DNA from 2 places in the Clostridium amazonense genome. Region 2 is predicted to be linked to the other one. Evidence: riboswitches for the same ligand, from Rfam matches in the RefSeq annotation. Region 2 holds a riboswitch; the other holds the start of a gene.
What was found. A riboswitch is a leader RNA that binds a small molecule or an ion and turns the genes downstream of it on or off. The one in region 2 is predicted to bind FMN.
Positions count from the first base shown of each region.

Region 1: it holds a riboswitch for FMN, as region 2 does, so the genes downstream of both, AC07E4_RS12755 (ECF transporter S component) here and ribD (bifunctional diaminohydroxyphosphoribosylaminopyrimidine deaminase/5-amino-6-(5-phosphoribosylamino)uracil reductase RibD) in region 2, are expected to answer to the same signal.

Region 1 is NZ_JBWKMH010000031.1:12,739-18,598, reverse strand. It holds gene tsaB (tRNA (adenosine(37)-N6)-threonylcarbamoyltransferase complex dimerization subunit type 1 TsaB) at 1-285, shown strand, start outside; gene rimI (ribosomal protein S18-alanine N-acetyltransferase) at 278-724, shown strand; gene AC07E4_RS12755 (ECF transporter S component) at 783-1,361, opposite strand; FMN riboswitch at 1,478-1,595, opposite strand; gene AC07E4_RS12750 (hypothetical protein) at 2,003-2,533, opposite strand; gene AC07E4_RS12745 (Tex family protein) at 3,041-5,203, opposite strand; gene AC07E4_RS12740 (M28 family metallopeptidase) at 5,509-5,860, shown strand, end outside.
Region 2 is NZ_JBWKMH010000033.1:226-6,085, reverse strand. It holds gene AC07E4_RS14435 (ribonuclease H-like domain-containing protein) at 665-1,369, shown strand; gene AC07E4_RS14430 (hypothetical protein) at 2,377-2,778, shown strand; gene AC07E4_RS14425 (prepilin-type N-terminal cleavage/methylation domain-containing protein) at 2,919-3,413, shown strand; FMN riboswitch at 3,501-3,619, shown strand; gene ribD (bifunctional diaminohydroxyphosphoribosylaminopyrimidine deaminase/5-amino-6-(5-phosphoribosylamino)uracil reductase RibD) at 3,895-4,974, shown strand; gene AC07E4_RS14415 (riboflavin synthase) at 4,988-5,641, shown strand; partial or broken gene AC07E4_RS14410 (helix-turn-helix domain-containing protein) at 5,834-5,860, shown strand, end outside.

The DNA of each region.
Region 1 (5,860 bases), on a different contig from region 2:
GTATCTATTGATGAGTTATTAAATGATTTAAAAGCTAAAAATGAAAAGATTTATTTTATTGGAGATGGAACTTTTAAGTTTTGTGAAAAACTTAAAGAAGAAATTTCTACTTGCTCAATAGCTCCATGTCATTTGAATGTAGCTAAAGCTTCATCACTAGGTCAAATAGGGTTAAATTTAATTAAAGATGGTATAGTTGATGATATTTATGCAGCTTCTCCTATTTATTTAAGATTATCTCAAGCTGAAAGAGAGTATGAGGAGAAAATGAAAAATAATGGATAATATCATTGTAGAACAGTTAAATGATACTAACATTACTGCTGTTGAAGAAATTTCTAAACTTAGTTTTCATACTCCTTGGAGCTTAGATTCTATAAAAAAAGAATTATCTAATCCTCATGCTAATTACGTTGTTTTGAAAATTTCAAATACCTATATTGGTTTTGGTGGTGCATGGATATTGTTTGATGAGGCTAATGTAACTAATATTGCAGTTCATCCTAAATATCGTGGTATGGGATATGGAAATATAATTTTAGATTCACTTATAGATAACTGTAAAAAAAATAATGCTTCTTCAATAACATTAGAGGTTAGACAATCTAACATAATTGCGCAGAAACTTTATGAAAAACATGGATTTGAAGTTGAAGCAATTAGAAAAGACTTTTATTCTAACCCAAGAGAAGATGGTTTAATTATGTGGAATAGAAAAATATAAAAAGATATGTGATAAATTTAATTTTGAAATCAAGTTTATCACATATCTTTTCTATATTTTATGCTTTTTTAGGCTTTCCTAACATAGGCTCTACCTTAAATAAGGCTACTGATAATCTTTTATACAATAGAAATGTTATCACTGATACAAGCAAAGCCTTTATACCATTGAATGGTAATAAACCTGCTAATACATATGTTGTTAATTCTTTACCTACCATTTTCATTCCATATGCAGGCAATAATAAAAATACATTTGAAAGTATTCCTACTACTTCTATCATAAAAAATCCTAAAGCCATACCTAAAATCGCAGTTTTTTTACTTTTATTTCTATGATATATCATTGCTGCTGGAAAAACTAATGAAATGCCAACTAAAAAGTTAGCTGTTTCCCCAACAAATCCTGTTGCAGTTCCTTTAAATATTATTATTAAAATATTTTTAAATAATTCAATTCCTATCCCTGTTAAAGGTCCAAATGCAAAAGCCCCCATAAGTGCAGGTACATCACTTAAGTCTATTTTAAGCCATGGAAATGCTGGTAATACTGGAATGTCTATATACATCAGTATAAAGGCAATTGCTGAAAGTAAAGATATCTTTACCATTCTGTGTAATTTTTGACTTTGTTCCATTTTTAAATACCCCCTAATAATGCTCTTCTAGGAATTAATAGGTTTAATACGATATATAAAAAAATAAAAAGCTCTAACAATAGTGTTAGGGCTTTGAATACACAAATAAACATCGTATCAATCTTCTTTCATCCAGACTATACTGTCGGCTTCGGAATCTAACCGAATCATGCCTTATTAAGGCTCGCGGGCTTTACCGCCGGTGGGGATTTTCGCCCCGCCCTGAAGAGTATTTAATATTTTATTTTCATATTTATTATATAATAGCACTATACAAAAAGCAATATTCAAAATGTTGAGAATGTTTCCCTTGCTAACTGTTATTAATTTTATCTGCCAATATATAAATTAGCAAGATTTATACACATATGATGTGCTACTTATCTTATAATAACTTATTGCCTCTTTTAATATCATATTCCTCTAATCATATAAAGTCAGTCCCTTACAGTTTGTAAGTTACTTTTAATTTCCTCTTTGGAGCCAATTTAAAATTAAGAATGACTATGAATATTATTTAATTCATTTCATTCCTAATTTTTTATATAATAATTTATTTTTATTCTTTATTTAATTCATACTATATAAAGTAATCGCTCTAAGTTTCTAGATTATATATATTTTTAATTTTTTAATTCAATCTATGCAAAAAATACTCTAACTGTAGAACCTAGTTTATTATATCTAGCTGATTTTCTGATTAATTTTTCTATGTATGATAGAAAGTGTTTGTCCTCTTTTTCTATGTATTCTTCTCTAAAGAAAGAGATACACTCATAACATATTCTAATATCACACTCTTCTTCTACAATTAAATGTTCTAGTACACTATCATATGTAAGATTATTAAATTCATCAGATTTTGCCATTGATATTAATTCTGAAACATCTTTCATATTATGTAACTTAGTAATTAAAGGTTCTATTTCGTCTTTTACCAAATCATAGAACTTTAACTGATTTTTTATAAATTCTTCCATACATTCTAATATTACTTCATCTTTTAATGTATATAATATTATTTTCTCTGATTCTTTCTTATTATAAAAAGTCATATCTATTTTCTTATCTAATTCCATAACTACTGTACTTAAATCTAAGTTATATTTTTCTAAATCATCCTTGCATATTATTATATTATAGCAAGTTCCCCCAATTAAATTTCTTATCATTTTAGTAAATCTCCTTAAGTTAATCATATTATTTATTCTTTAATTTATACTTAATTTACTTTTAAAATAAATCTTTACATTTTATATTTATTCGACATTTTTCTTCATTTGTTGATTTTTTTATGCATGCATTTTCAAATATAATATAAAATACTCCTATTTTTTGTTAAAATCAATTTTCAAAAAGTCTTATATTTACTTGTTTTTTATTCTATATTCCTATTTAACTATATTTATCTTGTTTTTCTTAGGTTTTATTCATTTTATTTCATTATTTGATTTTCCATTGAATCTAATTGAACATATTTTCAAATAAATTCAATTAAATTTCATTTCATTTCTTTTTTTATAATTCTCAATCTAGCATTTCTCACGGTTTTACTAATTTGTAAAAAATATAAATGAATAATTTTTATTTTTACAGTCATTAAATTGATAATTCTTGAAAATTATTTAACATTCTTTTAACAAAAAAATCTATGCAAATTGCATAGATTTTTTTATATTTTATTCTTTTTTCATTGAAAGAGAAATTCTTTTTCTTTTTTCATCAACTTCCATAACTCTAACTTCGACTATATCTCCTACTTTTACTACATCTAATGGGTGTTTTACAAACTTATCACTTAGTTGACTTATGTGCACAAGCCCATCTTGATGAACACCAATATCTACAAATGCTCCAAAATCTGACACATTTCTTACAGTTCCATTTAACATCATGCCTGGTTTTAAATCACTCATTTCAACTATTCCACTTTTTAAAATAGGTTTAGGTAAGTCTTCTCTTGGATCTCTTCCTGGTTTCTTTATTTCTTTTATTATGTCATTTAGTGTAGGAATTCCTATTTCTACTTCCTTTGCAAGTTTCTCCACTCCTATACTATTAATTTTTCCATCTATATCTTTTAAATTATTGTCAGCTATATCTTCTTTTGTATAACCTAATATATCTAATAATTTTTTACAAGCATTATAACTTTCTGGGTGAACTGATGTGTTATCTAGTGGCTCTTTGCTTTCCATTACTCGTAAAAATCCTGCACATTGTTCAAAAGCTTTAGCCCCAAGTCTTTTTACTTTTAATAATTCTTTTCTATTTTTAAATTTTCCGTTTTCTTCTCTATAATCAACAATGTTCTTTGCTATTGTTGAATTTATACCTGAAATATATGAAAGCAATGATGGAGTTGCTACATTTAAATCTACACCAACATTATTTACACAATCTTCAACTACACCTTTTAAAGATTCATCTAATTTTTTAGGTGTAACATCATGCTGATACTGTCCAACCCCTATAGATTTTGGATCTATTTTTACAAGTTCAGCAAGAGGATCTTGAAGCCTTCTACCTATTGATATAGCACCTCTAACAGTAACATCTAAATCTGGATATTCTTTTGTGGCAAGCTCTGATGCTGAGTATACAGATGCTCCAGCCTCTGATACAACTACATAATATATATCTTTGCCTGATTTTTCTTTTACATTTTTAATAACTTCTACTAAAATTTCTTCTGATTCTCTACTTGCTGTTCCATTTCCAAGTGAAATTACATCTACACCATATTTAATTGCCATATCAGTTAAAACTTTTATAGATTCTTTTACTTTAGATTCACTACTTGCTGTTGCATGTACAGTTACATTATCTAAAAACTTTCCTGTTTCATCTAAAACTGCTATTTTACACCCTGTTCTGAATCCAGGGTCAAATCCCATTATTGTCTTACCTTTAATCGGTGAAATCATAAGCAATGCCTTTAAGTTAGCTTTAAATATATCAATTGCCCCAGTTTCTCCTTTATCTGTTAGCTCTGCTCTTATTTCTCTTTCTATTGATGGATATATTAATCTTTTTAAACTATCCTCTACCGACTTCTCTATATATACATCCGTATTATTATTTCCTTTTAAAGTTTTAGCCTTTAAATATTGTATTATTTTATCATTATCACAAGTAATTTTTACGCTAAGAACTTTCTCTTTTTCTCCTCTATTTATCGCTAATATCCTATGAGCTGGTATTTTTTTTACTTCTTCTTTATATTCATAATACATTTCATAAGGAGTAGTTTCATCTGAAGCTCCCTTTGACTCTAAGAAGCCTTCTCTAAATACTAATGCTCTTATATATTTTCTATAATCTGCTTCATCTGATATTTTTTCACTCATTATATCCATTGCGCCTTGAAGTGCTTCATTTTCATCTTTTACACCCTTTTCATCATCAATGAATCCTTTTGCATATTCCTCTATATCACCTTTATACTCCCCACTAAATATAGCTTCACTTAGTGGCGTTAAACCTTTTTCTACTGCTATCGTAGCTCTTGTTCTCTTTTTAGGCTTATATGGTCTATAAATGTCTTCAACTTCTGTTAATGTTTCAGACTTATCAAGAGCTATTTTAATTTCTTCTGTTAATTTCCCTTGTTCTTCTATTAATCTTACTACATCTTCTTTTCTTGATTGTAAATTTCTAAGGTAAGTTAATCTTTCAGAAAAATTTCTTAAAACTATATCATCAAGACCACCAGTTCTTTCTTTTCTATATCTAGCTATAAAAGGAACTGTATTTCCTTCATCTAACATTTCTATTACATTATTAACTTGATTTTCAGTTAAAGAAAATTCTTTTATTATTTTTTTAATTATAATATCCATTTTTTCCTCCATTTTGTTTCTCATGTATTATTTAACATTAATTTAATAGTTGTTTAATAGTTAATCTATTAATTAATACTATAGCTGAGTTATAACTTTTCATAATTATATATTTTCCAATCATGATAAAATTAAATCTTATTTAACTATACAAGCTCATGTCTTTCCTTTACTTTCCAATATAATTTTATCATAAGGCACTCTTTCAAACAATTAATTAAAATTTATTTAATATTATACTACATAAATAAATACACTTATAATATATTGATTAAAATTTATTTTATAGGGGGGGAATTTTAAAAATGAATACAACCTTATCAAAAAAAGCGCATTTCAAAAATGTAATTTATATATTACTACTATGTTTTTGCATTTTCGTTACGTTTTTATCTATTTATTATTTTCATAAACATAATAACATATATAAATTTAGCTCTGATGTAGCTAAAGAATACACTAAATACTTATCTTCTGATGAATTAGAAGGTCGCCTTCCTGGAACAGACGGTAATAAAAAAGCTTGTGATTATGTTGAAAATCACTTTAAGTCATTAGGATTAGAACAGTTTGATGGTTCATATGAAAATCCTTTTGATATGGAGTATCCTAAACTTCTAGATTTTAAACCTAAATTTACAATCACTAAAGATAATA
Region 2 (5,860 bases):
TTAAGTTTATTAAATTTGAATATTAAAAAATTTATATATTATAAATTTTAATTAAAGATATATAAAAAACATATGTTAATAAAAAATTAACAAGAATACAAATTTGAATTATAAGTTAAAAGTATGTAGGAACTAATAATGAATAAAATTATAATATATTAATGAAAGCAAATTTAATTATTGTTTATTTTATTAAAAATTATTTTTTTATAAATAGAATTTGAAGATATGTAAAATTATATGATATAATAACTAATATTACATTATTAAACGTTAGGTATTTACAAAGTAAAATAAAATTTAGATTTATTTTAAAATGATCATTAAAAAATTTAATTTAAGATTAAAATTATTAAATTTTAAGTGATTGAAAATATTTAGTATTATTTTAAATTTCCAAAATTTCTTCTCAAAATAATGTTAATGCAAAGATTAAATTAAGTTTAGAACAAAGCACATAAATACATTAATTTTTAAATTGGATTAAAGATGATCAATTTAAAATATTAGTTATATTAGTATAAGATAATTACATAGAGCTGCATGCTTAAAAAGTGTTGTAATTAATTAAATAGTTATAATTTTTAAAATAAAATTTTGCTTTTATATTTGATTACGTATGTTGTTCTAAATAGATAATTTTGATTTAGAAAAGAGTGGTAACATGATTATTAAAGAACAAACGATTCCAGTCAAAGACTTTAATATAGAAAATGCTCTTTCAATTGAAGGACACAATGATTTATTTAAGGAAGCTATATTTTTTGACCTAGAACATTATGTTTATAAGAAACCAGTATGTGTTGGAGTTTTTGGAAGTGGATATTATGATGAAAAAGAAAATACTTTAAAGATTACTCAATATATGATTGAGAACAAATTTGAATTGAAGAAAATATTAGAATGGTCTAAAACATACTTTTTAGATTTAATTAAGAAAAAGAATAAAAAGTATATAATCACATTTTCAGGTAATAATGACTTTACTGTTATAAATTACTTGTACAATAAGTATAATATAAATTTTAAAATAGAGGATTATTTAAAAGATGTAGATCTTCAAAAAGAATATGAGAAGGCTATGAACACCTCTATTGGACTTAAAAATCTTGAATGTAAATTTGATATTAAAAGAGAAAGCGAAGTTATAAGTGGATCGAACCTTGCTAAAACTTTTAGTAAAATTATGAAAGATACAGAGTATTTTAATAGAATGCCAGAAGAAAAGAAAGAAAAAATACTTCTTTATAACATGCAAGATGTAGTAAGTTTATTTTATATTTATGTAAATTGGAATAAGTATATTATACCTAATGAAAAGAATTTAAATGATGAAAAAAAAGATTCCTTAAATGAAAACTGTAACTAAATGGTTAATCCATTTAGTTACAGTTTTTTGTGCATAAAAATAATAAAATTCCAAAGTTTCATTCATACCATAATCCGCCAAGGTTAAAACCTCAGCTACGAAAACAATTAAACAAAATCCCCACCATTTGTAGGCGAGGGTTTAACCTTGCAAAACGTTATTTAATATATTACTTTAAAATGTATTTCCATATCAAAGACCGCCAAGACTGAAGTCTCAGCTACGAAGGTAATCAAATAAAATCCCCACCATTTGTAGGCGAGGTTTTAACCTTGCAAAGCGTTATTTAGTATATTACTTTAAAAATATATTCCATATCAAAGATTGCCAAGACTAAAGTTTCGGCTACGAAGGTAATCAAATAAAATCTCCACCATTTGTAGGCGAGGTTTTAACCTTGCAAAGCGTTATTTACATTACTTTTAAATTTGTAATCTGTTAGGGACTGACTTTACTTTCTTAGATAAGTATATTATTAAAAAGGGTAATAAATTATAAAAAGGTGATTGCACTATGAGATGTCTGTCCTTCTTGTTTATTGGTATATTCAAGGATGAAACCAATAAAATTTAGCAAGGATATATTACTGCCAAGGTTAAAACCTCGGCTATTGTGTATAGATTAGAAATTTGTAATAAATATAAATTTGAAATGAATCAATTGACCATCAAATATTATATTTTACATTTTGAATTTTCAATTACCCCATGATATGTTCAGTATTTTTGTTTGGTAGTATATTTTAAGAATTAGATGAATAAAATTTAGTAATGATACATTAATAGTAGAATTCAAATATCATCTAGTAAGGTATTAAAAAATCATATAAGAATTAACACGAAATATTAATTAATAAATATTAAAAAATCGGTATATTATATAATTTTAAAAATAGATATATTATTAAGAATGAAAATTAAAAAACAAATTATACTTCTAAAAATATTTTATAAAGTACACATTAACTTGTAAGTGTAGGATACATAATTTTTAGGAGGTATGAAAATATGGAGCTAGTAAACACTTTGCCAAAGAAAAGAAAAATTACAAAACAATTGGATGATATTGAAGAAATTTTAATTCATAAGGGTAAGAAAGGCTTTTTAACAGTAAAAAATGACAGTCAAGATTTACTTCCTAATACAAAAACTATAATATATTTAGAAGCTAATGATAACATAATAGAAAAGTTTAATTTAGGATTTACTATAGAGGAAGTACCAGTTAGATTATATGAAGTTGAATTACTTTCAGAAGGTAGACAAATTGAATATTTATACAAGAATAATGTTATGAAAATAATAGAAAATAGAATAAAAAGTGAACTAGAACTAAACAATTTAAATGGCAATTTATATAAACCTTTAATAGACTCATATGAAAATGCAATAAGTAAGATTTGTAATTAATTCACGAAAATTAGCTTTTTCAAATTATAAAAAATTGGAAAGAGCTAATTTTTTACTATTATCTCTAAAATATGTTTATTATTAATTATTTTGGCAATGGTTAAAATAAGACATGGTTTAGTGAAGGGAGAATAGTAAAAGTGAAAACCACAAATAAGAAAATAAAAAATAGTATACGTACTAAGGAAAAAACATTTGATAAAAAGAAAAAAGGCTTTACTCTTATAGAGTTAGTTGTTGTAGTTTCAATAATGGCAATACTTTTAATAATAGCATTACCTAAGTTTGCAAGTATACAAGAAAATGCAAAGAAAAAAGCAGATGTAGCCACTGCAAAAAACATAGCTATGGCTTTAAATGCAGAAATGTCCTGTGGAAGTGATATTGAAAAAATAGATAAAAATAAAGATGTTATAAATAAATATTTTGATGGAGATATAAAGCAGCAAGCAAAGGTGACGAAAGATGAAAAACCTGGTTTTGTTGTATATATAAAAGATGAAGATATAAAAATATTTACAGGTAAAAGACAAGTATATCCTGAACTTAAAGAAAATCAGGCAAAACCAACTGATTGCAAGAGTATAGAAATTTTAGAAGATAGAAATAGTAGTAAGATAGATGATGGTAATTAAATAAAAAATAGAAAAACAATACATAATATTCAAAAAACTGTTGACATAAAATATTAACAATGTTAATATTTAGTTGAAAATTAAATATAGTATCTTCGGGGCAAGGTTAAATTCCTTACCGGCGGTTACAGCCCGCGAGCTATTTTATAGCATGATTTGGTGAAAGTCCAAAGCCGACAGTATAGTCTGGATGAGAGAAGAGAAAATAATTTACATTAAGTTTATTTATATTGTTTAAATAGGTTTTGTTTATGATTTTTATGCTCCGAGCTTTTTAGCTTGGAGTATTTATTTTTATAAAAATTTTAAATTTAAACTTGTAAAATTAACATTAAATAATTAATAGTAAATGAATTTTAATATGGAATTATTAAATGCCCGAAGCAATAAAAAGCTAAGGGCATTTTTGTTTTTTTATATAAAATAGAGAAATAAATAGGAGTGTCATAAGTCTGATTAAATATAAAAAGGAGAGAATAGTATGGATGAAGTTTTTATGGCTAAAGCATTAGAGCTTGCTAAATTAGGACATGGAAAAGTAAGTCCTAACCCTTTAGTTGGAGCAGTAGTTGTAAAAGATGACAAAATAATAGGTAGTGGATATCATGAGAAATCTGGAGAAAATCATGCTGAAGTAAATGCTATTAATTCATGTAGAGAAGATGTTTGTGATTCTACTATATATGTTACTTTAGAACCTTGTTGTCATTATGGAAAAACACCTCCATGTGTTAAAAAAATTTTAGAAAGTAAAATTAAAAGAGTTGTTATAGGTGTACTAGATCCAAATCCATTAGTCAGTGGAAAAGGTGTAGAATTTCTAAAAAATCATGGTATTGACGTAACTGTTGGTGTATTAGAAGAGCAATGTAGAGAATTAAATGAAATTTTTAATTATTACATAGTTAATAAAGTGCCTTTTATAGCTTTAAAATGGGCAATGACGTTAGATGGTAAAATAGCTACAAAAAATTATGATTCAAAATGGATAACAAATGAAAATTCTAGAGAGTATGTTCACAAATTAAGAAATAGATATTCAGGAATAATGGTTGGTATAAATACTGTAATTAAGGATAATCCAAGGTTAACTAGCAGAATAGAAAATGGAAGAAATCCAATAAGAATTGTAATTGATAGTAGTTTAAGAATTCCTGTAGATGCAAAGCTTTTAAAAGAAGAAGGAAAAACTATAATATTTTATGCAGAGGAAAATGAAGAAAAACTTGAAGCATTAAAAAACTATAATGTAGAAGTTGTAAAAGTTGATAAAAAATTAGATAAAGTGAATTTAAAAACTGTTATGGATGAGCTATGTAAAAGAAATATTGATAGTGTTTTGGTAGAAGGTGGAGGAACATTAAATTATAGCTTGTTAGAGGAAAATATAATAAGTAAGGTATATGCTTTTATTGGTCCTAAAATAATAGGGGGAAAGGAAGCTATAACACCAATAGAAGGTGAAGGGAAAAGTAAAATAAATGAAAGTTTTAATATTAAAAACTTAAAAGTATTAGATTTTGAAGGGGATATTTTAATAGAAGGTAATATTCAGTATTAAGGAGATGAGAAAAATTTTTACTGGAATAATCGAGGAAATAGGACTAGTAAAACAAATAATAAATTATGAAAAAAGTTCAGAGCTTATTATTGAATGTAAAAAAGTTTTAGAAGGCATAAAAATAGGAGATAGCATAGCAACAAATGGTGTATGTTTGACAGTTGTAAGAAAAAGCAAAAATGATTTTGTTGCAGAAGCTATGGCAGAAACTTTAAGATGCTCAAACTTATCTGATTTTTATGCAGGATGTAAAGTGAATTTGGAAAGAGCATTAAGTTATAATGGAAGATTTAATGGGCATATTGTTACAGGTCATGTTGATGCTATAGGAAGAATAACAAGTTATGAAAAAGAAAGTATAGGAACATGGATAACTATAAAGCCTTCTTTAGAAATAATAAAAAATATAGTTTACAAGGGCTCTATAACCTTAGATGGTGTTAGTTTAACAGTGGCAGATGTAAATGAAGACTCATTTAAAGTGTGTATAATTCCGCATACCAAAGAAGAAACTACGCTTCTAAGTAAAAAGATAGGAGCAAAAATAAATATAGAATGTGATGTAATATCCAAGTATATAGAAAAGATTTTATATTCAAGAGATAAAGAAAATTCAAATAAAAATGATATAACTATAAATTTCTTAAAAGAAAATGGGTTTTATTAATAAATATAGGAATCAAAGTTAAAACTTTAAGGTATTCATGTTTCAGTTGAGAATTTTAACACTAATTATTAATTTATATTTTTAAAATTGACAATTGACAGTGGACAGTGAATGCCTCATAGGCCCCTATAGAAATGTAGACTCATAATTCAAATGGAATTATACTAGGATTAATGAATGGAGGGGTGCATTATGAGTGGAAATTTTATTAGAAAATAT